3 regions of the Marinobacter sp. L-80 genome follow, and region 3 is predicted to be linked to each of the others. Evidence: predicted binding sites of a transcription regulator. Region 3 holds the regulator's gene; each other region holds the start of a gene.
The links. The regulator sigma-54, encoded in region 3, starts transcription at its own class of promoters, with help from an activator protein. The targets are predictions, from matches to a motif close to ANTGGCATNNANNTTGCTNT.

Region 1: glnA (glutamate--ammonia ligase) is a predicted target of sigma-54. The motif match lies at 4,640-4,659, and genes of this name have one in related genera.
Region 2: AC13E3_RS19470 (PEP-CTERM sorting domain-containing protein) is a predicted target of sigma-54. The motif match lies at 986-1,005, and genes of this name have one in related genera.

The regions. Positions count from the first base shown of each region.
Region 1 covers NZ_JBSXOI010000046.1:1,006-10,644, forward strand. Annotated here, with positions in the region: gene ntrC (nitrogen regulation protein NR(I)) at 1-1,040, opposite strand, end outside; gene glnL (nitrogen regulation protein NR(II)) at 1,037-2,131, opposite strand; gene AC13E3_RS04255 (DUF4124 domain-containing protein) at 2,384-2,908, opposite strand; gene glnA (glutamate--ammonia ligase) at 3,083-4,486, opposite strand; gene typA (translational GTPase TypA) at 5,047-6,858, shown strand; gene pip (prolyl aminopeptidase) at 6,971-7,933, shown strand; gene dtd (D-aminoacyl-tRNA deacylase) at 8,026-8,472, shown strand; gene AC13E3_RS04280 (hypothetical protein) at 8,971-9,093, shown strand; gene AC13E3_RS04285 (hypothetical protein) at 9,119-9,388, shown strand; gene AC13E3_RS04290 (CYTH domain-containing protein) at 9,482-9,639, shown strand, end outside.
Region 2 covers NZ_JBSXOI010000076.1:178,982-188,620, reverse strand. Annotated here, with positions in the region: gene AC13E3_RS19470 (PEP-CTERM sorting domain-containing protein) at 1,114-1,995, shown strand; gene prpD (2-methylcitrate dehydratase) at 2,097-3,581, shown strand; gene AC13E3_RS19460 (PEP-CTERM sorting domain-containing protein) at 3,700-4,410, opposite strand; gene AC13E3_RS19455 (PEP-CTERM sorting domain-containing protein) at 4,780-5,493, shown strand; gene AC13E3_RS19450 (TIGR03013 family XrtA/PEP-CTERM system glycosyltransferase) at 5,682-7,094, shown strand; gene AC13E3_RS19445 (XrtA/PEP-CTERM system exopolysaccharide export protein) at 7,164-7,808, shown strand; gene AC13E3_RS19440 (XrtA system polysaccharide chain length determinant) at 7,848-9,365, shown strand; gene AC13E3_RS19435 (P-loop NTPase family protein) at 9,365-9,639, shown strand, end outside.
Region 3 covers NZ_JBSXOI010000077.1:520,691-530,329, reverse strand. Annotated here, with positions in the region: gene rapZ (RNase adapter RapZ) at 1-573, opposite strand, end outside; gene ptsN (PTS IIA-like nitrogen regulatory protein PtsN) at 602-1,072, opposite strand; gene hpf (ribosome hibernation promoting factor) at 1,160-1,468, opposite strand; gene AC13E3_RS22065 (RNA polymerase factor sigma-54) at 1,570-3,096, opposite strand; gene lptB (LPS export ABC transporter ATP-binding protein) at 3,248-3,973, opposite strand; gene lptA (lipopolysaccharide transport periplasmic protein LptA) at 3,951-4,517, opposite strand; gene lptC (LPS export ABC transporter periplasmic protein LptC) at 4,501-5,085, opposite strand; gene AC13E3_RS22045 (KdsC family phosphatase) at 5,082-5,630, opposite strand; gene AC13E3_RS22040 (KpsF/GutQ family sugar-phosphate isomerase) at 5,654-6,634, opposite strand; gene AC13E3_RS22035 (ABC transporter ATP-binding protein) at 6,823-7,635, shown strand; gene mlaE (lipid asymmetry maintenance ABC transporter permease subunit MlaE) at 7,632-8,414, shown strand; gene mlaD (outer membrane lipid asymmetry maintenance protein MlaD) at 8,449-8,898, shown strand; gene AC13E3_RS22020 (MlaC/ttg2D family ABC transporter substrate-binding protein) at 8,931-9,584, shown strand; gene AC13E3_RS22015 (STAS domain-containing protein) at 9,581-9,639, shown strand, end outside.

The sequences.
Region 1 (9,639 bases), on a different contig from region 3:
GCTTCTTCACGCAGGATCTTCGGCTCTACGGCCAGCTCTTTTGCGGCCCGTTTCAGGAAGTGCTGCATCAGGCGGGGGATGTCTTCCCGCCGCTCGGCCAGCTTTGGCAGATGCACGCGAATAACGTTCAGGCGGTGGAAGAGGTCTTCACGGAAGGTGCCCGCCTGGACCAGCTTTTCCAGATCCTGGTGCGTTGCCGCGATGATGCGCACATCCACCTTTATCGGGGTGGTGCCACCTACGCGGTAGAACTCGCCATCGGCCAGAACCCGCAATAGTCGGGTCTGGGTGTCCGCGGGCATGTCGCCGATTTCATCGAGGAAAAGGGTGCCGCCGTTGGCCTGTTCAAAACGACCCTGTCGGGCGGCGCCGGCACCGGTAAAGGCGCCTTTTTCGTGGCCAAACAGTTCGGATTCAATCAGGTCCTTTGGAATAGCGGCCATGTTCAGGGCAATGAACGGGTGGTTGGCCCTGGGGCTGTGGTTATGCAGTGCCTGAGCCACCAGCTCCTTGCCTGTGCCGCTCTCGCCGTTGATCAGCACGGTAATATTGGAGTGGGACAGCCTGCCAATGGCGCGGAAAACTTCCTGCATGGCCGGTGCTTCACCAATAATTTCGGCGTTTCGCTGGGCCATCTCGGCCTGAGGCTCACCACTGGCCCGCTTCTCGTGGCTATGGGCCACAGCGCGTTTGACCAGCGCCACGGCGTCATCCACATCGAAGGGCTTGGGAAGGTATTCAAACGCGCCGGTCTGGTAGCTGGTCACCGCGCTCTCGAGGTCCGAGTGGGCGGTCATTATGATCACGGGCACGTCCGGGTGAACGTCCACAATCTGGGAAAGCAGGGTGATGCCGTCAACGCCGGGCATGCGGATATCGCTGACGATGGCATCCGGCTGTTCGTGCTCCAGCCGCATCATGATGCTTTCACCACTGTCAAAAACTCGGGGCTGCATACCGGCCTGGTTAAGGGCGCGCTCCAGCACCCAGCGAATACTGCGGTCGTCGTCTATGATCCAGACGTTCGCCGGTTGGCTCATGGGGTGTCCTCCAGAGGCAGGAAGATGATGAAGTCGGTTCGGCCTGGTTCGCTTTCGCATTCAACCAGTCCGCGGTGTTGACCGATGATGCTCTGGGTGATGGAAAGCCCCAGACCGGTGCCACTGGCACGGCCACTGATCATCGGATAGAAAATGTTCTGCACCAGCTCCGGCGGAATTCCGGGTCCGTTGTCGATCACGTCGACCCGACACACCAGTTTGTGGCGGCGGTTGCCAATGGTGAACTGACGCAGGGTGCGGGTGCGGAAGGTAATAGTCGGCGGTTCCTCGGAACTATGCCCCGCCTGGTTTTCGAAGGCCGCTTCCATTGCGTTCCGGGCGATGTTTAGAAACGCCTGGATCAGTTGTTCCTTGTCACCCTTGAACTCCGGAATGCTGGGGTCGTAATCCCGTTTGAAATTCAGTCGCCCTTTGCTCTCAGCCTCGAGCAGTGTGCCAACTCTTTCCAGTATTTCATGGATGTTGGTCGGCGCCAGCTTCAGTGCCTTGTTGGGGCCCAGCATCCGGTCAACAAGGCTTCTGAGGCGGTCTGCCTCGTCAATGATGACCCGAGTGTATTCCCGCTGGTCTTCACTGCTGAGTTCACGATCAAGCAGCTGGGCCGCGCCACGGATGCCGCCCAGCGGATTCTTGATCTCGTGGGCCATGCCCCGCACCAGGATACGGGTGGTCTCCTGCTGGGAGATGATGTCTTCCTCACGGCTGATCCGCATCAGCCTGTCCCTGGGCTGGATTTCGATCAGCAGTTCCGTCGGCTCCAGGCTGATAGGCGTTACGGAATAATCCACAGTGAGTCGGGAGCCGCTGGCGAGCAGAAACTCGGCTTCGCGGCGAGTGTAGGATTGCCCGTTACGGACGGCGGCAAACAGGGTTTTCAGGGCGTCTTCGGACTCGACCAGAATGTCCTGGAAGGGCTGGCCCTGGCTTCGGGTCATGCTGGTTTCGAACAGGCTTTCGGCGGCCGGATTAAGATACTGAATGCTCAGATTATCCTCGAGCACCAGGACGGCCGTAGTCAGGCTGTCGAGAATGCTCTTGTATCCGTTTTGCTGGGCCGAAGGCAATGCCATGCGTGAATCCCGTTGGTTCGACAAAGTGTGACCTCCGGAGTTTTGCAAAAAGCGAACCACTTTAGCCAGGTTCACAAATGAATGAGCAAAGTGCGGGCAAAAGGGGACATTGGCGCGGAAAAGTGCCGTAAGCTGGTGCAAATGGAAAGAAAGCCTCTGATCAGTCCGGAAAATGCGCCCCGTTGCTGATCAGAGTATGGCTGCTTTTTGGTGCTATCGCACCAAAATGGTGCGGATATGTGGGCGGCTTGGCTAGTTCAGAGCGGAAGGACGGTGAACCGTGAAGGTAATCGGTGAGCCGGTTTTTACCTGAACCCCGTTTTCATCCACGATATGGACCCGGGCTTCATGGGTTCCACGAAACACGTTGTTGACGGTGATTGAGCCGGAGGTGCTTTGCCCGACAGGCTGCCCGTCCAGGGTCACTTCGTATTTGTGGCCGGGCTGGAGGCCGGGGGTGCTGCGCACCTCGAACTGGACATCGCCGCTGCCACTGTAGAACGCCTGGTTGTTATCCGGATAGGCGAAGGACAGACTTTCGTAGGCAGCGCCTTCTCGCTGAACTTCTTCACGAAGCTTTTCGGTTTCCTGCACAGCCTCTGGCTTGGGCAGGGTGATCGTCGTGACCGGCTTGACCTCTACCGCTTCAGCGCCTTCGCTGGGCTCGTCAGAATAGGTGACGTTGCCGTAGGCATCAACGTTGCGATAAACCTCGGCCGAGACCGGAATCGCCAGAAAAAACAGAAGGCCGGTAACCAATCCAGACTTTGGATTCATAAGCTCACCTGTTATTGGGTTTCCCCGATTATCGGTGGCGCCCGGGGTCTTTTCAACGTCTGCAGCCCCGGATGTTGGTTACATATCGTTAAGGGCTGCAGGCACTGTGCTTTTGCTCAAAAAAAAGCCCCGCACGAGGGCGGGGCTTGTCTGCTTTCTCTCTAAAGAGAGATATTAGCAGGAGTAGTACAGATCGAACTCGACCGGGTGAGTGGTCATGTTCAGCTTCTCGACTTCACCGCGCTTCAGATCCACGTAGCCCGCGATCATGTCCTCGGTGAATACGCCGCCACGGGTCAGGAACTCGTGGTCCGCTTCCAGGCAGTCCAGGGCTTCAGACAGGGTTTCGGCAACCTTCGGAATGCTCAGCGCCTCTTCCTTCGGCAGGTCGTACAGATCCTTGTCCATGGCATCGCCAGGGTGGATCTTGTTCTGGATGCCGTCCAGGCCGGCCATCATCAGCGCCGCGAACGCCAGGTACGGGTTGGCCGCCGGGTCAGGGAAGCGAACTTCGATACGACGCGCCTTCGGGCTGTTCACGTACGGGATACGGATGGAGGCCGAACGGTTGCGGGCGGAGTAGGCCAGCATAACCGGTGCTTCGTAGCCCGGAACCAGGCGCTTGTAGCTGTTGGTTGCCGGGTTGGTGAAGGCGTTGATGGCCTTGGCGTGCTTGATAACACCACCAACATAGTACAGTGCCGCTTCGCTCAGGCCGGCATAGCTGTCGCCTGCGAACAGGTTCTTGCCGTCTTTGCTCAGGGACATGTGTACGTGCATGCCGGAACCGTTGTCACCAACCACCGGCTTGGGCATGAAGGTGGCGGTTTTGCCGTAGGCGTGGGCCACGTTGTGTACGCAGTACTTGAGAATCTGTACTTCGTCAGCCTTGCGGGTCAGGGTGTTGGCGCCAACGCCGATTTCACACTGGCCGGCAGTACCGACTTCGTGGTGGTGTACTTCAATTTCCAGGCCCATGGATTCCATGGCGGCACACATGGCGCCACGCAGGTCGTGCAGGCTGTCCACCGGCGGAACCGGGAAGTAGCCGCCTTTAACGCCCGGGCGGTGACCGATGTTGTTGCGGTCGAAATCTTCGCCGGATACCCAGGCGGCTTCCTCAGAGTGGATATGGTAAGAAGCGCCCTGCATGTCTACATTCCACTTCACGGAATCAAACACGAAGAACTCCGGCTCCGGGCCGAACAGCGCGCCATCGGCGATGCCGGTGGACTTCAGGTATTCCTCGGCACGGCGAGCAACGGAACGCGGGTCACGCTCATAACCCTGCATGGTAGAAGGCTCTACGATGTTGCAGGTGATGTTGACAGTGGTTTCTTCGGTGAAGGGATCAAGAACGGAGGTTTCGTCGTCCGGCATCAGGATCATGTCGGATTCGTTGATGCCTTTCCAGCCCGCGATTGAGGAGCCGTCAAACATCTTGCCGTCTGCGAAAAAGTCTTCATCCACTTCGGTGGCAGGCAGTGTAACGTGCTGCTCTTTACCGCGGCTGTCGGTGAAGCGCAGGTCAACCCATTTGACTTCGTGTTCTTTGATCAAATCAACTGTCTTGGACATTGTGCATGCTCCGTAAGTTATACCGCACAGGCGGCTGTATTCATGTTCGTGGTGCCGGATCGCCCGGATAAACGGGTTCCGATCTGTTTCTCAGGTTCGCGCAGCTTAGCAAATGCCGTTGCGTCTTACCTGCAAATTTCGGCTGATTTCGATAAAGCAAGGCGCTTGCCAATTTTTAGGGCATGCTCCAGAACAGCGCAACTGCAAGGGTTTGGGGCATGTTCACGAGAAATTAGTAGCTCTGGGCTGGTCGCTTGCACTTAATTGGTGCACCGCGTTGGTGCATTTATTGGCTATGCGCCCTAAATGAGTGCGAGTGCTTAGTGTAGAGAATAGGCGTTTTTCTTCATATTAACGACACAGACTTTTCGCTATACTGCGCGCCGCTTCATTTTTTACCCTGTCATTTCTTGATCGTGGATCGGAAAGCACCATGCAGGGTGCCGGGCAGCCAGCTCCGGTGAATGAGTTCATTTTACGGATTTGAGACGGCATGTGCTGGGATTCTCCCTGCGATAGACCTTCTCAGGTCATTGAGTGCATGCCGCAGGAATATTTTTGTGATTGAAAAACTTCGTAATATCGCCATCATCGCCCACGTTGACCATGGTAAGACTACCCTCGTAGACCAGCTCTTGCGCCAATCCGGCACCCTGGATCGGAAGGAGCTCGATAGCGAGCGGGTCATGGATTCCAACGATCAGGAAAAAGAACGGGGCATTACCATTCTGGCCAAGAACACGGCCCTGAAATGGAACGACTACGATATCAATATTGTGGACACCCCGGGCCACGCTGATTTCGGCGGTGAGGTTGAGCGAGTCATGAGCATGGTCGATTGCGTGCTGCTGGTGGTTGATTCCATTGACGGCCCCATGCCTCAGACCCGGTTTGTTACCCAGAAGGCATTTGCCGCGGGCCTGCGCCCGATCGTCGTGGTTAACAAGATTGACCGTCCCGGCGCTCGTCCAGACTGGGTCGTGGACCAGGTATTCGACCTGTTTGACAACCTGGGAGCCACTGATGAGCAGCTGGACTTCCCGATTGTGTTTGCCAGCGCTCTGAACGGCATTGCCGGGATGGATCACGAAAACCTGGATGACAACATGGATGCCGTGTTCCAGGCGATTGTTGACCACGTGCCGGCGCCGAACGTGGATCCGGATGGCCCGTTCCAGATGCAGATCTCCCAGCTGGACTACAACAGCTTCCTCGGTGTGATCGGTATTGGTCGTATCATGCGCGGTAAGGTCAAGACCAATTCGCCGGTAACCGCCATTGGCGCCAACGGCAAGAAGCGTAACGGCCGTATCCTCAAGATCATGGGACATTCCGGTCTTCAGCGTGTTGAAGTCGAAGAAGCTCAGGCTGGCGACATCGTCTGTGTCAGTGGCATGGACGAGCTGTTTATCTCTGACACTCTTTGTGATCAGGCCAACGTTGAAGCTCTGCCGGCACTGACGGTGGATGAGCCGACCGTGTCCATGACCTTCCAGGTCAACGATTCGCCTTTTGCCGGCAAGGAAGGCAAGTACGTCACCAGCCGGAACATCAAGGAGCGCCTTGAAAAGGAGCTGCTGCACAATGTGGCGCTGCGTGTTGAAGAGGGCGACTCCGCGGACAAGTTCAAGGTATCCGGTCGTGGCGAGTTGCATCTGTCTGTACTGATTGAAAACATGCGTCGCGAGAACTTTGAGCTGGCGGTTGGTCGTCCGGAAGTTGTTATCCGCGAAGTTGACGGCGTGAAGCAGGAGCCTTACGAGAACGTCATTGTTGATATCGAGGAGCAGCATCAGGGTGCCGTCATGGAGCAAATGGGGCTGCGTAAAGGCGACCTGACCAATATGGTTCCGGATGGCAAGGGCCGGATGCGTTTGGACTATACCATTCCAGCCCGGGGCCTGATTGGTTTCCGGAACACCTTCCTTACCATGACTTCAGGCACTGGCATTCTGACTTCGACTTTCAGCCACTACGGCCCGATCAAAGTTGGCGATGTAACCAGTCGCCAGAACGGTGTCATCGTTTCTATGGCTACGGGTACCGCTTTTACCTACTCTCTGGAAACCCTGCAGAGCCGTGGCAAGCTGTTCCTGGATCCGGGGCAGGAAATTTATGAAGGGCAGTTGTGTGGTATTCACAGCCGGGACAACGACCTGGTGGTCAACCCCACCAAGGCCAAAAAGCTCGACAACATGCGGGCCTCTGGCAAGGATGAAGTCATTGGTCTCGTGCCGCCGATCAAGTTCACCCTTGAGCAGGCGCTTGAGTTTATTGATGACGACGAGCTGGTTGAGGTAACGCCGAAGTCCATCCGGCTGCGCAAGAAACTTCTGACCGAAAACGAGCGCAAGCGCGCCAACAAGAAGTAACCGCCCGGCTCTTATCGAGCATGGGTAACAAGGGCTGGATGAATCTTTCATCTGGCCCTTTTTTTATGGTGTTAAGCTAAACTCCGGTTAAATCCTTCACGCGGAGCGTTTCATGCTCACCCTCTACCCGGAAATCAAGCCCAATGCCCAGCATCGCATAGCCGTTGATCCTCCCCATGAACTCTACGTTGAGGAAAGCGGGAACCCGGACGGGATACCTGTCCTGGTGGTCCACGGCGGCCCCGGTGGCGGCTGTGAAGACTACCATCGGCGCTTTTTCGACGCTGAGAGATTCCGGATCATTCTGATGGATCAGCGCGGCGCCGGGCGGTCCAGCCCCCTGGCAGAGCTCGAAGGCAACAGCACGGACAAGCTGGTTGAAGACATGGAAGTGGTACGTTCGTTTCTCGGTATCGACAAGTGGCTTCTATTTGGTGGCAGTTGGGGGGCGACTCTCAGCCTGGTATACGCCGAGGCCCATCCGGAAAGGGTGTCGGGACTGGTTCTTCGTGGGATTTTTCTCTGTCGGCCGCGGGATATTCACTGGTTTTATCAGGAGGGGGCGAGCCGGGTGTTCCCGGATTACTGGTCTGACTTCGAGGCGCAGATTCCGGAAGCCGACCGGGCTGACATGGTTTCGGCCTACTATCGCAAGCTGACCAGTTCCAACGAGCTGGAGCAGATCCAGGCGGCCAAGGCCTGGTCGGTCTGGGAGGGCAGGTGTGCGACGCTGCACCCGAACCCGAGGGTCGTTGAGCACTTTGGCCATCCTCATGTGGCCATCGCCCTGGCCCGCATTGAATGCCACTATTTCATGAATTCGGCCTTTCTCGAGCCGGACCAGATCATTCGCGATGCAGGCCGCCTGGCGGACATTCCCGGAATAATCGTCCACGGCAGATACGATATGGTCTGCCCTCTGGAGAATGCGCTGGCACTCAGCAAGGCCTGGCCGGAAGCGGAATTCCAGATCATTCGCGACGCCGGCCACTCGGCTTCCGAGCCGGCGATTGTTGATGCCCTCATCCGCGGTGTTGAGTCCGTTGTCGCGAAAACTGAAAAAAGTGCTGGCTGAATCCCGTTTTCAGGGTTGCGGCCCGTAATGGCCACGGATACACTCTTGCCCGATCTTAATGTTCGCCTGTTCAAACGTCCTCAAGGCAGTGAATGAAAGGATTGATCCAGCGAGTGTCGCAAGCCAGTGTTACCGTGGACGGTGAGCAGATAGCCTCGATCGACACAGGCCTTTTGCTGTTGCTGGGTGTGGAAAAGGGAGATAGCGAGCACGAGGCAAGGGAGCTTTGCCGAAAAATCCTCACTTATCGTGTGTTTCCCGATGAGACTGGCCGGATGAATCGTAGCCTGCTGGATATCGGTGGTTCCCTTCTTGTTGTTTCCCAGTTTACTTTGGCGGCGGATACGTCCTCCGGAACCAGGCCGGGCTTCTCTCTTGCAGCGGGGCCGGATGCCGCCAACACGCTGTATGAACGGTTTGTGGTAGAAGCACGTTCCGGTTTGGGGCCGGAAAAGGTGGGTGAGGGCAGATTTGGCGCAGATATGAAGGTCGGGTTGGTGAATGACGGGCCCGTCACGTTCATGCTCGAGACTCGATAACAGAGTGTATAAGTATTTGCGCTATTGTAGTGCGCGGGTGGTCATGCCGGCCTTTAATGGTGCGGAAATGTCCTCGGAGTCGTTGCGATCCAAGGGTTTTTTCAGTCTAAGTTTTGTTGATAAGGGGTTTGTTAAAATCTGGCCTCGGATTTGATATGCAACTGTAACGCAGCTCACGAGCACAAAATTGCATAAATGATTGCGTTTCTGGTGCCAAAAGAGCTAAAAACGCACTGCAGTTAATTTGCAAAATGAGAATGATTGTATTAAAGCATTTTCATCATCCAGAACTTTAAGAAAGTTCGATAAGTGATTGAGCTGTATAGATCTGGAATCTGCAAGATTTATTCGAAAAAGAAGAAAAGTTACTCCTTTGTCATAAAACTGACATAGGGTGATGCAGAATCGGCCTCATCCAGCCTGACTGGTGAAGCCTTACAAAATCGGGATAAGAACCCGTCGCTAAAACCTGAGTTAACTCAAAAAGGAAGGCGCAACATGAAAAAAACGCTCCTCGCATCTGCTATCGCAGTCGCAACGTTCTCTGGCTCCGCGCTGGCCCAGGAAACCATGTCTGCTTCCGAGCTGGCAGCCAAAATGGATTCCATGCCGACCGTGTAAGGTAACATCCAGTACGTTCTGTACCATGACAGCGTCAAAGGCGGAAGCTCTGAAGTTGAGCACGCTGACAACGGTTCCACCATCGGTGTTTAGCACGACCACGAATTCGCCCCTGGCTGACGACGCCAACGACACTGAAACTTCTACCGTAACCTTCCAGGCTCTGCACAACCTGTCTGACCACATGTATGTGTACTTCGAAGGCTACCTCGGTGGCGGTGACGACGGTGTATACGGCGTTGCTGACGAAAGCGAGCGTTCTATCGCTTCCGTTGGTGGTGTTTACTACTTCTGATCAGCCAATCGGCTAATCCTGTAGTATGAAAACCGGCGACCTCAGGGTCGCCGGTTTTTTGCGTTTATGAATCCCGAAAAATAAGGCATTGGCATGGCAACCGAACTGGAAATCAAGCTCAGTGTTTCTGAGGCCGCACAGGCACAGGCTTTAAAGTGGCTTTCCTCACTTCCTGAAGTCCGAGCTGGAAAAACCAAATCCCTGATCAATCACTATTTCGACACGCCCAATGCCGATCTGAATCGAGCCAA
Region 2 (9,639 bases), on a different contig from region 3:
GGAAGGTTGGGTCAGGGTGCCTGGCGACAAGATTTGATTGCAAAGTGTAGACTGCGTTAACCATTTGAGCCGGAGTTTAATAACTTCGGCTTTTTTGTTCCTACAATCCGAGGTATCAGTCCGAGTGCTGTTTCGTCAGAAAAATATACACTTTTTGGTGCCGCCTCTATCAAGAAACGAAGTTCCAGTGTTTTCGTGCCCTAACTGAATGTAATATAAAGAAAAATAACTCTCGATTAAAAAAGGCACTTTTCTTGCGTCTCCATTAGGGTCAACTTGGGATTCATACAGTTGGATTCATGGCAGTAATTGTGCGCGCCCTAAACAAGGAGTAGAACTCCAGCAATTTTTACATGTTCGACTGGAAACAGGGTAACCAAGACTATGAGGGTGCCTCGGCCCCGCAAGGTATGACAATCAAAAAGTACCAGGGCGGAACTGGAAAGGGTTGAAGTAGTTTTACGGACTATGAGCTATGGAATATAACGGTCAATGATGCAACGTTTTCGTCCGGCCAGTTTCGTTTCTACAACTACTCTCAGGCAAACGTGCAATATGCAGGTTTCGAGCAGGAGGGAGGCGTAATCGTAACGCCTACACCAGTTCCAGAGTCTGGAACGATTGGATTGCTGTCTCTAGGGCTGCTTGGATCAGGGTTCCATAAAGCCATTCGGCCTGCAGACCGAATGGCTTTTTTAGGATATACCTTTGACAGATCGCTAACGCGATATTAATGAGCTCTGGAAAGGCGGTAAACTTGGTGTTTTATCCGGTTTTGACGCCATTATCCTCACGATAGCGTTGAAGATATTGGCGTTCAGTAGAGAGCTTTGTCTATTACTGCAGTGTATCCCTCAGTCGCAGAATTACCGTCAAAAACCTTTACATTGCGCTTTCTTCCAGTCAGGCGGAATACACCAGGCTGTCACTGAATATAATTTGTAACTACCTGAATTAAAAATGAAACCTTGGGAAAATTCCGACAACCGGCATTGGTTTTGCATTTTTAACTGACGATGGATGGATTTCGAAAACCCAATCCTTCCACGCGGCTCCGATGATGGACCCGAAATTAATCGGATGTCCTGAACAGGAAACAGGGAGTAAGTGATCATGACTCGTTTCACTAAAAAGATTCTAGCAGCGGCGGTAATGAGCACAATTGGAGGTGTCGCATCGGCTGCCCCGTTCACCGAGATCCGGATTGGCGATAATGATGGTTTTGGCTATGACGCTGATCCCAATTTCGCCGATTTGACGGGTGACGGCGGCACTGCTGACCGAAATTCTGATGGTCACCTTGGCCCGAATGATGTTCTTCCAAGCATGAATGGTGATAACACTGTAGCCACTGGTTCGGGAGATGATTTCGACAACAGAAACGGCGAATCCATTAATGGTGCCGGATTCACAGATAAAGGAACGACTGGCGCAACATTCACTGATATCAGCCTCTCAACCAGCTACGACAGCTCTTCTGCAAGTGAGCAGGTTTATAACGCCAACACGGGTACCTCCGGCAGTGGAGGTGTCTTCCCTTCAGGTCTATCCAGTACTCTGCCGAATCAACCGGGTTTTTCATTTCTTTTTGAAGTGGATAAAGCAGACATTACGGTCGGTACCGATATCTTCTTTAATATGGTATTCGCCGATTATGATGTCCAGCCGGCGAACATAGAGTTTATTTATGCGTCGGGAAAAGAAACTCTGGGGGTGACTTCGCAAAACAACGGTCCGAACGATGGTTTGATCCAGGGCGCTTTCGCGAAACTCGATTTTTATGATGTTTTCAGTGATGGCGATAGTGTATGGAATGGTGTTCTCGGCGTAAACTTCGACGCACCAAACGAGCCATATACGGCGTTTGATTACGTCGAGCTCAGCGTGAAGCCGTTGGTGGTCGATGTGCCAGAGCCGGGCACGTTGGCTCTTTTTGCTCTTGGTTTGACGGGTATATTCGGCATTAGGAAATTGCCCTTGCATCGGCCAATGTAAAAGCTCTTTCTGATAGGCACCTGGTGCGCATTCCAGGTGCCTTGTCTCCCAATGTGTGTGAGCTAGGCTCTAGGCATAGCAATTCTTTTGGGAGAAACATTATGAGCTCCACATTCGATCTCAACGAACGCCCCGACTACGATGAAGTCCTGCAGAAAATCGCGGACTACGTTCTTACCTATGAAATAAACAGTGAAGAAGCCTGGAATACCGCCCGTTATTGCCTGATGGATACCATCGGCTGCGGGCTTCTGGCTTTAAGGTTCCCCGAATGCACCAAACATCTCGGTCCGTTCGTCAAGGGTACGGCGGTTCCACATGGCTCGAGAGTACCCGGAACGCCTTACCGGCTGGACCCGGTAAAAGCTGCCTGGGATATCGGTTGCATCGTCCGCTGGCTGGATTACAACGACACCTGGCTTGCGGCTGAGTGGGGCCACCCCTCAGACAACTTGGGCGCTATTCTGGCCGTGGCCGACCATTTGTCGCAGAAGCGTGTTGCCGAGGGCAAAGAACCTTTAACCATGCGGGCTGTGTTGGAAGCCATGATCATGGCCCATGAAATCCAGGGCGTTCTGGCGCTGGAAAACTCCTTCAACCGCGTGGGGCTGGATCATGTCGTGCTGGTCAAGGTCGCTTCAACCGCTGTTTCAGCAAAACTCATGGGCGCCAACCGTGCACAGATGCTGTCTGCGCTGTCTCACGCCTGGGTAGACGGGCAGTCTTTACGAACCTACCGCCATGCTCCCAATGCAGGCTCCCGAAAGTCCTGGGCGGCAGGTGATGCCACATCGAGGGCTGTGAGGCTTGCCGATATCGCCATGCGCGGTGAGATGGGTATCCCCAGCGCGTTAACTGCGCCGCAGTGGGGCTTCTATGACGTACTGTTCAGCAAAACCAACAAGGATCAAAAGCTGAAGCCTGAGCACAAGCGTCAGTTTTCTTTACCACAGGAGTTTGGCTCCTACGTGATGGAGAATATCCTGTTCAAGATTTCCTTCCCGGCTGAATTTCATGCCCAGACGGCGGCTGAAGCGGCGGTTACTTTGCATCCGCAAGTCAAAGACCGATTGGATGAGATCGGCCGCATCGTGATCACCACCCACGAATCGGCGATTCGGATTATTTCCAAACAGGGCGATTTGGCCAATGCCGCGGATCGGGATCATTGCCTGCAATACATGACCGCCGTGCCTCTGATTTTTGGCAATCTCAAAGCGGAGCATTACGAAGACGGCTTTCACGCGGAAAATCCGGTTATCGATCAATTGCGTGAGAAAATGGAGGTGGTTGAAGATGAGCGATACACCCGGGAGTACCTGGAAGAAGACAAACGCTCCATAGCCAATGCCATTCAGGTTTTCTTTAAGGATGGCAGCAGCACCGGCCAGGTGGCAGTTGAATATCCCATTGGCCATCGTCGTCGCAGGAAGGACGGCATTCCGCTGTTGACGGATAAATTCCGGAATAACTTGGCGACACGGTTTAACGGCCAGCGGTGTGAACAGATCTATGGTTTCTGTAAGGACCAGGAGACGCTAGAGAACCTGGCCGTGCAGGAGTTTGTCGGGCTTTTTGTAATCTAATCGGTCGGTGGGCTTAAAAACTGACCCGGGCCCAAGTCGAGCTTAACAATACTTTGAGATACACACATGAAAACGGCTCCCAAAGGAGCCGTTTTCACTCTAGGCAGTTCGGCTTGATTCAGCTCCGGCGACGGTAGCTGGCGCCGAGACCGAGAAGACCAAGACCCAGCAGAGCTAATGTGCCAGGTTCCGGAACCTCTGCGGTGACCGAGCCAATGGCAAATCCGCCGTTTTCAGGGCCAGTATGCGCGACTCTGAAGGTTGTTCCACTGATTACAGTGGGGAAGCTCCAGTCATCCACGGCAGCATAGTTAGCCTCGAATACACCGTCGACAAACAAGTCGAAATATCCACAAGGACCCTCGCTTCCTGCTGTACCGCAATCCGAGTCGCTTCCGTCATTGAAGTCGAAGCCCAGTAGATTCACGCGCTGCCCGAAAGTGAACAGAATCGACTCGCCGGTGGCGACCTGAACCTGGTCATCTGAACTGCTATCGCCTGGTGAAATGACAGCGAGCCCGGAATTGGAGGGCGACAGGTCCTGCATCAGGAACGCATCTCCATTCGTATTGTTCGCCGTCGCGCTGAGGTCCAACCCGGATTTCGAATAGTCGAGGCCCGCCCCTAATTCTGTTTCACAAAGATCCGAACCTGAAATATTGGTGCCGTTGCAGGTACCGCCAGTTGTGTAACTGTTGGTCGGAAGGTCTGCTCCGGGATTCTGGAAAGTGAACGTCACGGGGCCTGCATGAGCAGTTCCTGCCAGGGCAAGCATACCCAGAGTTAAGAAAACTCCCCCAACTGCTTTGCGTATAATTTCCTTTTTCATGATCTTCTCCAAAAAGTCGAGTGGTGTGGCACGTTTTACTCAGCACGCTCTATGCCAAAGCTAAGGATGATCGACAAAACAGGCACCTAGAGGAAAAGCGGGGATGATCTGCGTGCTTGGCTGTAAATTTTCCCGACAAATCGCAATGCCAGTCGGTTGAGGATCCACATCCCCACCTCAAAGAACGTTGACATCAAAGGAGGGAGGGCGCCCGGTCTGCAGGGTGGTTATTTGACATCGGTGGAGTCGAAAAAATTTACAGCTCTAGTTTTTGGTGAGTATAAGGCACTGAAATATATGAATTTACCGTTCTGGCATTATTTCTGCATGAGTGTCCATGCAGTATCCACAAGGACGGAGAAAACAAAGATGAATGCAGTAAAGAAAATCATAGCCACGGGTTTACTTGCCAGCGTTGCTGGTCTGGCCCACGCAATCCCGACAGATCTGGTCGATCTCAAAGATGACGGCGGTAACACGCTTTTCAATGATATAGCTCCGGGTGAATACACCGACACTGGCGCTGCTTATGCCGAATTAATCGATACAGACAGCGCAATCGATAACGCTACCGCGTTTTTGATCTTCGAGTTCGCTGGTTTCGATTCCAGGAATTCTTTCGGCATTTACGATATGAACCTGTTTGACCCTAATGCAGCGTCCAGCAACAACATCCTTGAAGTGTTCACTGGTACAGACTCGCCCATCAAGAGCCGAAGCCTTGAGTTCGATCTTGCTGCCGGGACTGTTTCGGTGGGCTCAACAACAGCTGAAATTGGGCGTTACTTCGGTTTCTATCTCGAAAGGGACGGCAAGCGCTTCTACTCAGATGCGACTATGAATGCCAATAATGAAGACATGGCGTTGATCTACGACGTGCATGGCTACTCGGGCGACACCGAAATTCTTGGCAGCCAACTGCTGGTAGCTTTTGAGGATGTGCTTGGCGGTGATAATGATTTCAACGATCTGGTCGTTGGTATTAATGACGTAAAAGCCGTTCCTGAACCCGGCACCCTGGCTCTCTTCGGCCTTGGTCTTGCAGGCTTGGGCCTGGCTGCTCGCCGTCGCAAGCAAGCCTGATCTGAGCAGGCAAGAAAACACTGACAGCTTCGGATAAGGATGCCGGGGCTGTCAGCTTTTTATACAGGTGCCATGGAGGCGTCTGACCGTTGCAGATAATCGAAATTGCAGTACACTGCTGATCACGTAACGTTGTGTTTGACGCATGGGATGCGTTCTTCTGAATGTGAACAGCAAAAGGAGTTGGCGTGGCCCACGTCAGGTTGTTTCGACATTACCTTCACGTACCCTACCTGATCCTTGGATTGATCGATTTTCTTGTACTCGGATTTTCGTTCGCACTATCCGCCTTCTTTAGATATTTCGGCGACTTATCATTCTTTCTTGACAACTTTTGGCTGGTGCTGCCTTCAGCGGTAACATTCGGCATTCTGAATCTTGTTGTCATGGTTGCCCTTGGCGTCCACCAGTCCCGCCTGGAAGAGGGCATGTCAGGGATGATGCTCCGCACTATTTTGTGCGTGATTCTCGGGATACCTTTCTGTGGTTTTGCTTATCTGTTGTCGTCTGATTGGCTCTGGTATCTGGGCAGTAGCGGGGTTCTCACTACTGCGGCCGTGTTCTCCGTATTTATGCTGGGAGCGGCAAGGCTGATCTTCTTTGCAGTGGTTGGCAAAGAAACCTTCAAACGGAAAGTCCTGGTACTCGGTGCGGGTTTCCGTGCCCGGCAAATTCATGAGGATTTGCGCACACCGTTTAATCGCAAAGGTTTCATCCTTACTGGGTTCGTGCCGATTGCAGACGAGCCCATTGAAGTCGAGGACAAGTACCTGTTGAGGCTGAGCGGTTCGCTCCACGAGCATGTGGTGGACAACACGGTTCATGAAATCGTGGTGGCGGTCAACGACCGTCGAAAGGGCCTCCCAATGGAGGACCTCCTGGAGTGTAAAATGGAGGGTGTAAAGATAGTCGACGGGGTAAGTTTCTATGAGCGAGAGAGCCGCAAGGTCGCTTTGGAAATGGTTACCCGCGGCTGGCTCGTTTTCTCGGATGGGTTTACGGTTTCTTCGGTATTCGGTTTTGGTAAGCGTTCCCTGGATATGCTCGCGGCGCTGACATTGCTCATCGCCTCACTGCCTTTGATGATCCTGACGATTATCGCCATCAAACTGGAGGACGGCCTGAAAGCACCGGTTTTTTACAGCCAGGAGCGCGTAGGGCTTAATGGCCGGATCTTCAATGTCCATAAATTCCGCTCGATGATTACCGATGCCGAAAAAAATGGTGCCGTCTGGGCCCAGAAGAACGATGCTCGGGTTACGAAGGTGGGCGCCTTTATTCGCAAAGTAAGAATCGACGAGCTGCCCCAAATTTTTAATGTGTTGAACGGCAGCATGGCGTTTGTTGGTCCCCGGCCAGAACGCCCTGTCTTCGTTCAGCAGCTCTCTGAAAAAATTCCGTTTTACAGTGAACGGCATCGGGTGAAGCCCGGTCTGACTGGCTGGGCGCAGCTTTGTTTTGCTTACGCGGATAACGAAGAAGACACTCGAGAAAAGCTCAGCTACGACCTTTATTACATTAAAAATCAAAGCCTGTTACTGGACTTGTTGATTATAATTCAGACAGTAGAGGTGGTATTGTTCAAAAAAGGATCACGGTGACCCGGCGGATTTTCGATGGATGCGCCATTTGAAGTTTCAATAAGACGAATTGGAAGAAGAGAGGAAACCATGGCACGGAAGACATTTTTGAAAGGGGCAATCATCTCTTTCCTGGCGGTAGCGTTGGCAACGGGGTGTGCCACACAAACGGCCTCATCGCCCGAACAGATCCAGAGAGCGCTCGCGCTGGAAAGCCGGGACAGTGTGGATCAGTACATCCTGGGAGCCACCGATGTGGTCCGCGTTTCGGTTTGGCGCAACGAGGATCTAAGCATCGCAGTTCCCGTGCGTCCCGATGGCAAGATTTCCGTCCCCCTGGTAGGTGATGTACAGGCCAGCGGCCGGACGCCGGAACAGCTCGCCAACGATATCCGGATCTCGCTCTCAGAATATATCCGTGAGCCGCAAGTCAGTGTTGTTGTTACCTCCATGGGCAGTCATGAATTCACAGACCGGGTTCGGGTAACAGGTGCCGTCCGACAGCCGGTGTCCATCCCTCATCGGAGTGGCATGACCGTGCTGGACATCTTCCTGAACGCCGGTGGCGCCAACGAATTCGCCGCTCTCAACAATGCCATGCTGTACCGGAAGGTGGAAGGAGAGGTAGTTGCCATCCCGATCCGGTTGGACGACATACTGAACAAAGGGCAGGTTGAAACCAACTACAGCATGCGGCCGGGAGATATCCTGACGGTCCCGGAACGGAATTTTTAACGCTTTTTGCTCTGAACGCTACATGAGTCGGGTTTGATTATGGCATTACCTCTGTCCCAGTTGCCGATTGAAATTGTTCGCGAAGTTCGCCAGCGAAAGTGGCTGGCGTTTCTCGTGTTCCTGCTCGTGAGCTTTGGGGTTTTGGGCGCGGGCTTTGTGTTTCCATATAAATACCAGTCCGATGTCATCATCTTTGTGGACGATAAAAACATCATCGGCCCACTAATGGAGGGGCGGGCGGTGACCACAGAAATCAACGACCGCACCTCTGCGGCAAAAGAGCTGTTGATGACCCGCGACGTAATGGAAAAGCTGGCGACGGATCAAAATGTGTTTCCCGACGCATCCATGGAACAGGAGGCTGTTGAGGCCAGGATTGCAAGGCTCCGGGAAGATCTCTCGGTTCGGCCCCGCGGCGACAGTTACTTCAGCGTCGGGTTTTCGGCTTCATCGCCTATCGAAGCTTTCCGGGTCGCCCAGCGACTGGGGCAACTTTTTATTGCCGAGTCGAACGAACGGAAACGGCGTGAGAGTCGCAGCGCTTACGACTTCATCGACAAGCAGGTGAAAAGCTACGAGCGCCAGCTGGCAGATGTGGAGGCCAGGCTGAAAGAGTTTCTTTCCGAGAATACCGACGGTACCGAGCAAGAAGCGAACGCCCGAATGGCGCAGCTTCGAAACCAGCTTGAGCTCGCTCAAATTGAAAAACAGGAGCTGGAATCCCGCGTTGCCTCGCTCCAGCAACAGTTGGCGGATGTGAACCCCACTATTCGTCAGGGCCGGACCGAAGATGCCTACAGGGGTAGAATACAGGCGCTGGAAGAGAGGCTGGATAATCTGAGGTTACAATATCACGATACCTATCCGGACATTGTGATCCTCCAGGAACAGTTGGCGGAACTGCGTAAACAGCGTGAACTGAATGCCGGCGACACAGAACAGCAACCACCGGTGGAAGGCGAGGAAGCAGTGAATCCCTTTTACCAGGAGCTGAGCGCAGCCCTATCGAAAGCCCGGGCGGATGTTGCAACGGTGGACACGCGCATAGCCTTCTTTGAACGGCTGATGCAGCAGCAGGAACTCCGGATGGAACGTATTCAGGCCAACAAGGCGGAATATTCCGAACTGACCCGGGACATGGAGGTAAACCGCGAAATTTACGACGACCTTCTGAAACGCCGTGAAAAGGCCAGGGTGTCCATGCATCTGGATATCGAAGGCCAGGGACTTAATTACCGCATCAATGAAACCGCGCAGTACCCCCGTAACCCCAGCGGCCCGCAGTTTTCGATGTTTGCAGCCGCGGGACTTTTCCTGGGTATCATGGCGCCTTTTGGAGCCGTGGCCGGCCTGCTGCAGATTGATCCGCGTGTGCGCGCCCGCAAGCAGCTTGAGGAAGGTATAGGTTTGCCAGTACTTGCCGAAATTCCGAGGGTTCGTACGCCCTATGAAAAACGTCATGACAGGCGGCTCACCACGGCTGTCATCGTGCTCGCTGTATTGGCAATCGCCGCCTATCTGGGTGTGGTTGTAGCCACCCACTTTGGAGTTTTGTGATGTCTGAATGGAAAGAGCAGGCGGGACGCCAGCCAGGGAATTCCAACGAGTCTGCTGAGGAGAATCGCAGCGGCAGCGGCTCGAACGTGCAGTCACACGCCTATTTCGAAGAGCGCAAGGAGCGCCTGAAAAAGGAACTGGGCCACGAAGACACAGATGATTCCAGATTGCTGGTTCCGAGCACTCTTGAATTAGGGGCGGGGGCTGTTGACAAGTACGTTATCAGCAAACAGATCGTTCGCATGCAGGAACCTCGCCGGCTTACCCCGGACGA
Region 3 (9,639 bases):
GCAGCGAACATCGAAGACATAGTCGGAATCCAATGGCACACCGTGTTTGAAGCCGAACGACTGGAACAGCAGGGCCAGCTCCTGGTCTTTCCGGCCAACCACCCGTTGCTTCACCATGTCCCGGAGTTCGTACATGGACATGCCCGTGGTGTTCACATACAGGTCGGAAAGCTTGGAGAGAGGCTCAAGAAGCTTCTTTTCACTGGTAATGGCTTCCCGGAGGGATGTCCTGTCGTCACTCAGCGGATGCTTTCTGCGGGTGGCATGGAAACGCTGGAGCAATGACTGTTCGTCGGCGTCCAGGAAGATGATCTCAACCGTAACCCCGGTCTCCTGAAGGCGACGGTAGATCTCTTCGAAATTGGCCAACTCTCCGGAAAGGTTGCGGGCATCGATGCTCACCGCCATCTTTCCCAGCCGGCCAGGCTTGGTCTGGCTGGCGGCTTCCCGGGTGAGGGGAAAGAGCAGGCCGATAGGCAGATTGTCGATGCAATAGAATCCGAGGTCTTCAAGCACATGAAGGGCGGTACTCTTGCCCGAGCCAGACCTGCCACTAACGATAATCAGCTTCATGACCACCTTATCTCCACTGCAATGAATATCATCCGCCCGGGGCGGTCATGCGCTGGTACAGCGTGCTTGCGTCCTCGGATTGCCGGAGGCGATCACAGAACGACCGCTCATTGAACTTTTCAGCCAGTTGGCTGAGCAGCTCCAGGTGTTCGCTCGTTGCTTCCTTCGGGACGATCAGGGCGAAAATCAGATCCACCGGCTGATTGTCGATAGCATCGAATTCGACGCTTTCTTCCAGCGTCATCAGCACGCCCACCACGTGATCAAGTCCTTCCAGACGGCAGTGGGGAATGGCGATTCCCTGGCCAATGCCGGTGCTGCCCAGGCGCTCGCGGGAAATCAGGTTGTTGAAGAGCTGGGTCTCGCTGAGCGTGTTGTCCTGATGGTTTATCTGCTCGGCAATAAACTCCAGGGCCCGTTTCTTGCTGGACGCAGCTACCCTGCAGAGGGTGAGCTCCGGAGCAAGAATGTTCTCTATGGTCAGGGATGTGTCGCTCATGGATCGACTGCGTTTCCGTTAAAAAAAAGGCTGCGACACGTTACTCATGTCGCAGCTCGATTAGATGAATTGCATGAAAACAGTCAGTTAGCGAGAGCCGTTTCCGTGCATCCGGTCTACATTCTTTTCCTTGTGCTTGAGGATCTGACGGTCAAGCTTGTCGATCAGGGCATCGATGGCTGCGTACATATCCTCATTTTCTGCCTTTGCGTGAATCTCACCACCAACCACATGCAACGTGGCTTCCGCAATCTGGCGCACCTTTTCCACTTCCAGGGTCACCTGGCAGTTACTGATGTGGTCAAAGTGACGCTCGAGCTTCTCGAACTTCTCTGAAACATAATCCTTCAGTGCGGGAGTCAGTTCTACGTGATGGCCTGAAATATTGAGTTGCATAGGCGTCTCCTGTTGTCATCGTGCCGGCTCCCGGGAGCCGGTCTGGGTGCTGGCGCATTATGCGCCGGCGAATAGTACGTTGCGCCCGGACCCCGGGGTGTTCAGACCAGCCGCTTGCGTTCGTTCGAAGGCGGAATGTGCATGGCCTCCCGGTACTTGGCAACGGTGCGTCGCGCAACCTTGATTCCCTGTTCTCCTAGCATGGCTGCAATTTTACTGTCGCTCAACGGCTTTTTGGGCGTTTCCGCGGCAATCAGCTTTTTGATCATCGCGCGGATCGCCGTGGAAGAACATTCACCGCCTTCGTCAGTGCTGACATGGCTGGAGAAGAAATATTTCAGCTCGAAAATTCCCCGGGGGGTGTGCATGTATTTCTGGGTGGTGACCCGGGAAATCGTGGACTCATGCATCTCAACCGCCTGGGCGATATCAGAGAGGATCAGCGGTTTCATGGCTTCTTCACCCTGATCCAGGAATCCTTGCTGGTGCTCGACAATACGGGTCGCCACTTTCAGCAGGGTTTCATTGCGGCTCTGCAGGCTCTTGATAAACCATTTCGCCTCCTGCAACTGATCCCGCAGGTAGGTGTTGTCGGCACTGCTGTCCGCACGCCTTATAAGAGAAGCATAGCTGGCATTGACCCGGATGCGCGGTGCAATTTCAGGATTCAGCTCAACACGCCAGCGGCCATTGTGTTTGCGAACGATCACGTCCGGAATCACATAATCGGGTTCGGCCCGGTCAATGACATCGCCCGGCCGCGGATTCAGGCCGGTGATCAGCGCCAGGACATCCCGCAACTGGTCTTCTTTCAGGCGGCTGCGGCGCAGCAACTGGGCGTAATCGCGGTTGCCCAGCAGGTTGATGTAATGGGTAATTACAAGGCGTGCCTGGGCCAGCCAGGGTGTTTCCGGCGGCAGCTGGTTGAGCTGGATCAGCAGGCATTCCTGTAGGTCCCGGGCAAACACGCCGGGCGGATCAAAGTGTTGCAGGCGGTGAAGCACGGCTTCCACTTCATCCAGTTCAAGGGGGTCTTCATCGTTCTCATCCAGCAGTCCGGCGTGGATTTCCTCCAGCGGGCTGGTGATATAGCCCCGTTCGTCCACTGCATCCATCAGGGCATGGGCAATGGCCTGGTCCCGTTCACTGAGGTGCGTCAGATTGAGCTGCCATTCCAGGTGATCCTGAAGCGTTTCGGTCGGGGAATTACGGGTTTCGAAATCGTGATCGTTTTCGTCGTCGTTGCGGGCTGCCGGCGCTGGTGCGGACTGGTAGATGTCGTCCCAGGCGGTATCAACCGGCAGATCGTCCGGAATGTTGTCAGGAATCTCGTTCTCCGAGGACCAGTCCGGGCCGTTCTCGGATTCATCCCAGTCGCTGGCCGGTTCCGGGGCAGCTTCAGCGGCGGACTCGGTGGCGTTGGCCTCGCGCTCGTCGTTTTCGCTGGCTGCGTCGGTCTGGTCATCGTCCTCGGAGGTCTCCAGCATGGGGTTGGATTCCAGTGCCTGCTGGATTTCCTGCTGGAGGTCGAGAGTGGAGAGCTGGAGAAGCCGGATCGCCTGTTGCAGCTGGGGCGTCATGGTCAGGCTTTGACCCAGCTTTAACTGTAAGGAGGCTTTCATAACCATGGTTCAGGATCCGTCACTCATCAGCGCGTTGTGTCATAAGTCGTGAAAAAATCTTTATATGCCGGTTACTTGCCGTGATTTTAATTTACCCTAGCAAGTTCTTTGCCGAGTTTACTTGCTACAGATCATCAAAACAATCAGCCATTGGGTGTCAGAGTCTGAATTCGTCGCCGAGATAGACTTCCTTGACCTGCTGGTTGGCCAGGATGGCGTCGGCATTGCCGGAGGCGATGATGTGGCCGCCGGAAACAATGTAGGCATTCTCGCAGATGTCCAGGGTCTCACGCACGTTGTGGTCGGTGATCAAAACGCCAATGCCTTTGTCCCGAAGGTGCCGGATGATGTGTTTGATGTCACTGACGGATATGGGGTCCACACCGGCGAAGGGCTCATCCAGCAGGATGAAAGCCGGCTCCATGGCCAGGGCCCGGGCAATTTCCACCCGTCGCCGCTCACCACCGGACAGGGCCATACCAACGCTGTCCCGTATATGGGTGATGTGGAATTCCTCCAGCAGCTCCTCGAGCTTTTTCTGCCGGTCTGCCTTGGTCAGGCCCTGCCGCGTCTCAAGGATCGCCATGATGTTGTCGCGCACAGACAGTTTGCGGAAAACCGAGGCTTCCTGTGGCAGATAGCCGATGCCTTGGCGGGCCCGACCGTGCATCGGCAGCGGCGTGATATCCCGGCTGTCGATAGTTATCCGCCCGTGATCGGCAGGTACCAGCCCCACGATCATGTAGAAACAGGTGGTTTTCCCGGCGCCGTTGGGGCCTAGCAGTCCAACAATTTCCCCGCTTCGGATTTCCAGGGACACATCGATAACCACTTTTTTCTGTTTGTAACTCTTTGCCAGGTTACTGGCTCTCAGAACTGCCATCGGTTTCCTGTTTGTCAGTGCGTCTGTCGGCGCTTCGCGGCTGGATCACCATTTCTACCCGGCCAGTGCCATCGCCGGTCTCGGCGCCGCCTTCTGCGGTTACAACGCGGCCAGCGGTATCATAGTGAATCACGTCGCCGCGGAACAGGTTGCCATTCTGCTCAATCACCGCTTCCCGTTCAAAGGTCAGCTGGCTGTCGGTGGCGGACCAGGTAATATTCAGGGCGCGGGCGTCGGTTTCACCTCCACCTTCGCGCGCCGGTTGCCTGTATCTTGCGGGGGTTCCGGAGGCCTCGATGCGGCTCAGGCCGTTCTCTGTACGGTACAGGACCACACGCTCCGCGTTCAGGCGGGTATTGCCTTGTTCAAGTTCCACATCGCCGGTGTAAGTGGCAATGCCCTGGCCATCGTCCAGGCGGGCGTTGTCGGCGGTAACCTTGATGGGGATGTCGGAATCAAGGTCGAAAGCCGCCACCGGGCCAGCCATTGCGACTGTCAGCAGGGCGGCCAGCAGGCTCCGGTATCGGTTAGTTTCCGGTTTCATAGCGTCCTTCCACCTGGGAGTTCAGTTCCAGAATCCGCTCGTCAATCCACGCTTTCATGCCCGTGGCCCGGGTTATGCCGGTAACGTCGCGTATTTCTACGGGTGCGTCTGTATATACCATGCCCCGGTCATTATCCAGCGTCAGTGTTGATGTTGTCAGAGTGGCGTCCCGTTCACCAATACTGCGCTGAATCCGGACATTGTCAGTGAGATAGACCAGGTTCTGGTTCTGCAGCAGGCTGCCATTCTCGGCTTCAACAATCCAGGGCAGAACATTGTCGCCGCCATACAGTTCGGCACGGGGAGACTCCATGGTGGCCAGGTTACCTTCTTCAAACTGCTCAATGCGGGGGCTGGAGAACCGGATTTTCAGCTTGCCCGATTCGTCGAATGACGTGTAATTGCCATTGACCACAAAGCCGTCCGGTTCGGCATCGCCCCGCAGTGCGGCTGCCTCATCATCAATGACCGGCGGTTCATCGCTTTGCCAGAGCAAAAAGACCGCGGCCACCACGGTGCCAGCCAGCGCCAGTGTTCGCAGCCAGGGCCTGTCCGGGAGCCAGTTCACGCCTTGAGCTCCAGGTAGGGTGCAAGCGCAGCATCCAGCTTGCCATGGGCAGTCAGCAGCAGGTCGCAGGCTTCTCGCACCGCGCCCTCGCCACCCCGGGTTCGGGTGCAGTAATCGGCATGTTGCTGCACCAGCCAGTAACCATTGGGTACGGTGATTCCCAGCCCGGCAAACCGGAGCGCCGGCAGGTCTGGCAGATCATCACCCATGTAGGCGATGGCCTCAGGGCTGAGATCCATGGTGCTGACCAGTTCCTGCAGGGCCACTTTCTTGTCCTCACGCCCCTGCATCAGATGGGGGATGCCCAGATCCCGCATGCGCTTTTCGGTCAGGGGTGACTTCCGACCGGTAATAACGGCGACAGTAATGCCGGCTGCCATGAGTTGTTTGAGTCCCAGGCCGTCCAGGATGTTGAACGTCTTGAGTTCATCACCGTTGGCGCTGAAGTAAAGCTTGCCATCGCTCATGATGCCGTCCACATCCAGTGCGATCAGTCGAATTTTGGCGGCTTTTTCCAGCAGTGGCTCAGGCCATTGATGCTTCATGTTGAAAAACTCCTCATGGCCCATCAGATGACGCCGGCCCGCAGCAGGTCGTGCATGTTGATGGCGCCGATTAGAGCACCGCTATCGTTCGTCACGGGCAGGGCATTGATCTTCATTTCCTCCATGATATTCAGCGCTTCCGCCGCCAGATGATCAGCCTGGATGGTTTTACCATTCCGCGTCATCACCTCGTTGATGGGCGTATGATGAATATCAACTGACCGGTCCAGAGTCCGGCGCAGGTCACCGTCCGTAAATATGCCGGTAAGCGTGCCTTCCCCGTTTACGACGGTGGTCATACCCAGACCTTTGCGGGAGATTTCAAGGAGAGCGCCGCTCAGGGGTGTGCCCTCGTTAACAACGGGAATCTGATCGCCTGTATGCATGATGTCGGAAACCCGAAGCAGCAGCCGGCGGCCGAGGCTGCCTCCGGGATGGGAGAACGCAAAATCCTCGGCACTGAATCCGCGGGCCTCAAGCAGTGCAACGGCCAGCGCATCCCCCATGACCAGGGTGGCCGTTGTTGAGGAGGTGGGCGCCAGGCCCAGGGGGCAGGCTTCCACCATAACGCTGACGTCCAGGTTGGCGACGGCTTCCCGGGCCAGGGTGGACGTGGCATTGCCGGTCATGCTGATCAGCGGGGCGCCCATACGTTTGATCAGGGGCAGAATCGTGACCACCTCGCTGGTGTTGCCACTGTTGGAAATGGCGATGACAACGTCCTGCGGTGTGATCATCCCCATGTCGCCGTGGCTTGCTTCTCCGGGATGCACGAAAAACGACGGTGTACCGGTGCTGGCAAGGGTGGCCGCTATCTTGTTGCCGATGTGGCCGGATTTTCCCATGCCGGTCACGACAACACGGCCCTTGCAGTTCATGATGACTTCGCAGGCACGGGTGAACTGGTCGTCGATCCGGCTTTCAAGTGCATCAATGGCGTCACGCTCGATGCGAATGGCGCGGATGGCAGAAGATCGGAAATCGTGGGCAGTCTGTTCGGTCATCGGGCTAAGGGCCTGGCTATCGGGACATTGAAAATGTGGGGCAGAGTATACCATTTTCCCCCGGCAACGATGCCCGGTTACAGGAAGTTCAGTCAAACTGATCATTGCTATCAGTACATTTTGCGCTCTTTGGATTGAGCTCCGGCGCTCCATGGCATAATGTAGCGCCTCTTTGAAAGGTAAGGACTATGGATTCACCGGCTTACATATCGCTCAAGGATGTCGTGTTCTCCCGTTCAGGGCGCCGTATCTTCGACGGTGTCAGTCTGGATATTCCCCGCGGCAAAATTACTGCCATTATGGGGCCCAGCGGAACCGGTAAAACCACGCTGCTGCGTCTTATCGGTGGTCAGCTCAAGCCAGATTCCGGCAGTGTCATGGTGGACGGCCACGAGGTGCCAAAGCTCAAACGCAAGGCTCTCTACAGTCTTCGCGAACGGATGGGCATGCTCTTCCAGAGCGGGGCTCTGTTTACCGACCTGACTGTCTTCGAGAACGTTGCCTTTCCGCTCCGTGTGCATACCAAGTTGCCGGAAGACATGATCCGCGACATTGTTTTGATGAAGCTGGAAGCGGTTGGCCTGCGCGGAGCCCGCCAGTTGATGCCTTCGGAGTTGTCCGGGGGGATGACCCGCCGGGTTGCACTGGCCCGTAGTATGGCCCTGGATCCCGAACTGATCATGTACGACGAACCCTTCGCCGGCCAGGATCCGATTGCCATGGGCGTGCTGGTCAAGCTGATACGGGATCTGAACAGCTCCATGGGACTGACCAGTGTGCTGGTCTCCCACGATGTGCCCGAATCCCTGAGCATCTGCCATTACGCCTGCATTATTTCTGATGGCAAGGTAATCGGTGAGGGCACACCGGAGGAGCTCCGGGCGCATCCTTCCGGGAAGGTCCAGCAATTTTTGCAGGGGCAGCCGGATGGCCCGGTGCCGTTCCATTATCCGGCCGAAGGCGCCGCCAGTGACTTCGGCCTGTCGGGAGGTGCCTCTTGATTGACAGAATAGCGGCATTCGGACGCCTGGGGCTGGATATCGTTTCTTCATTCGGTCGTTCCGGTCGTTTTCTGGCGGGCGTTCTGGGCGGTGTTCCCCGCCCGGCAACGGGCTTCCCGCTTCTGATGAAACAGATTTATGCCGTTGGGGTGCTCTCTCTGGCCATTGTTGTGGTGTCGGGCCTGTTTATCGGCATGGTGCTGGGGCTTCAGGGATACACTATTCTGAGCGACTATGGCTCGGAAGCGGCCATCGGTCAGATGATTGCGCTGACCCTGGTGCGTGAGCTTGGCCCGGTGGTGACAGCATTGCTGTTTGCCGGCCGCGCGGGTTCAGCTCTGACGGCAGAGATTGGCTTGATGAAAGCCACCGAACAGCTATCAAGTATGGAAATGATGGGTGTAGACCCGCTGCGGCGTGTCATTGCGCCTCGCCTCTGGGCCGGGTTTATTGCCATGCCGGTACTGGCGGTGATTTTCTCGGTAGTCGGCATCTGGGGCGGTATGCTTGTGGGTGTGGACTGGCTGGGTGTGTTCGAAGGCTCCTTCTGGGGCAACATGCAGTCGTCTGTGGATTTTGTGGATGACGTCCTGAACGGCGTCATCAAAAGCGTTGTTTTTGGTTTTGTTTGTGCCTGGATCGCGGTTTACCAGGGCTATGACTGCGTGCCGACATCGGCAGGTATCAGTTCGGCGACCACCAAGACGGTGGTGTACTCATCGCTGGCGGTGCTGGGGCTGGATTTTGTACTGACCGCTGTCATGTTTGGCGATTTCTGAAACATCGATCAACGAGATATTACCGGAGCCTGAAATGGCACAGAGAACCACTGAAATCGTAGTTGGCCTGTTCATGATCGCAGGCTGCGCAGCCCTGCTTTTCCTGGCGCTGCAGGTTAGCGGGCTGTCGCCGAAGTCGGCCGAGAGCACCTATACCATTTACGCCAATTTCAACGATACGGGCGGGCTCACGCCCCGCGGTCGGGTCTCGATGGCCGGGGTAACGGTTGGCACCATCGAATCCATCAGCCTGAACACGGAAACCTTCCAGGCTCGGGTCGAGATGTCGATTCATTCGGATGTGGACAATATCCCATCGGACAGTTCCGCAGTTATACGTACATCCGGCCTGCTCGGCGAGCAGTACATTGATATATCGATTGGCGCCGAGATGGATTCGCTGAAAGAGGGCGATACCTTCTATTCGACACAGTCGGCCATGAACCTGGAACGGCTGATCAGCAACTTTGCGTCGGGCCGTTGATTCGGGCCGGAAAGATCAAACAGGAGATCCTGATGTTTGCACTGAGACACCACATTCTGATCGGCCTCTTCATGGCCCTGGCTCTGGTCGCGCCGACACAGGCGAGTGAAGCTGAGGAGCTTCGCAAGTATGTGGACGCCAATACCCAGCGGCTGGTGGACAAGCTGAACGAGGAGCGTGGACTCTACGAGCGGGATCCAGAGGCTTTTTATAAAAGCATGGATGAGGCTCTGACCGATTTTGTCGACTTCCGCCGCATCGCTGCCAGGGTGATGGGTCGTTACGCACGCCAGACGACGCCTGAGCAACGAGACGAGTTCGTGGCCAAGTTCAAGCGCAGTCTGTTTGACAGCTACGCCCAGGCGCTGGTTAATGCCGAGAATTTTGAGATCCAGGTCAAGGAGGCGACCATAAACCCCCAGAGTGACGATCGAGCCTCGGTGCAGATGGAAGTGATCAGTGCCTCCGGTAATCGCTACCCGGTGACCTATTCGATGTACAAGACGGCGGAAGGCAAGTGGTTGATGGAAAACGTCATTGTTGAGGGCGTCAACATAGGCCTGGCTTTCCGGGATCGATTCGGCCAGGAAATGGAAGAAAACCGTGGCCAGATCCAGGCGGTGATTGATGGGTGGAGCGACGCTGTTGAAAGTCTGAACCTCGATCAGGAAGTCAACCAATCATGACCAGCGGCTCGCCTGTGGTTCAGCTCCTGGACGGCGTGCTTGTCGTGACCGGTGA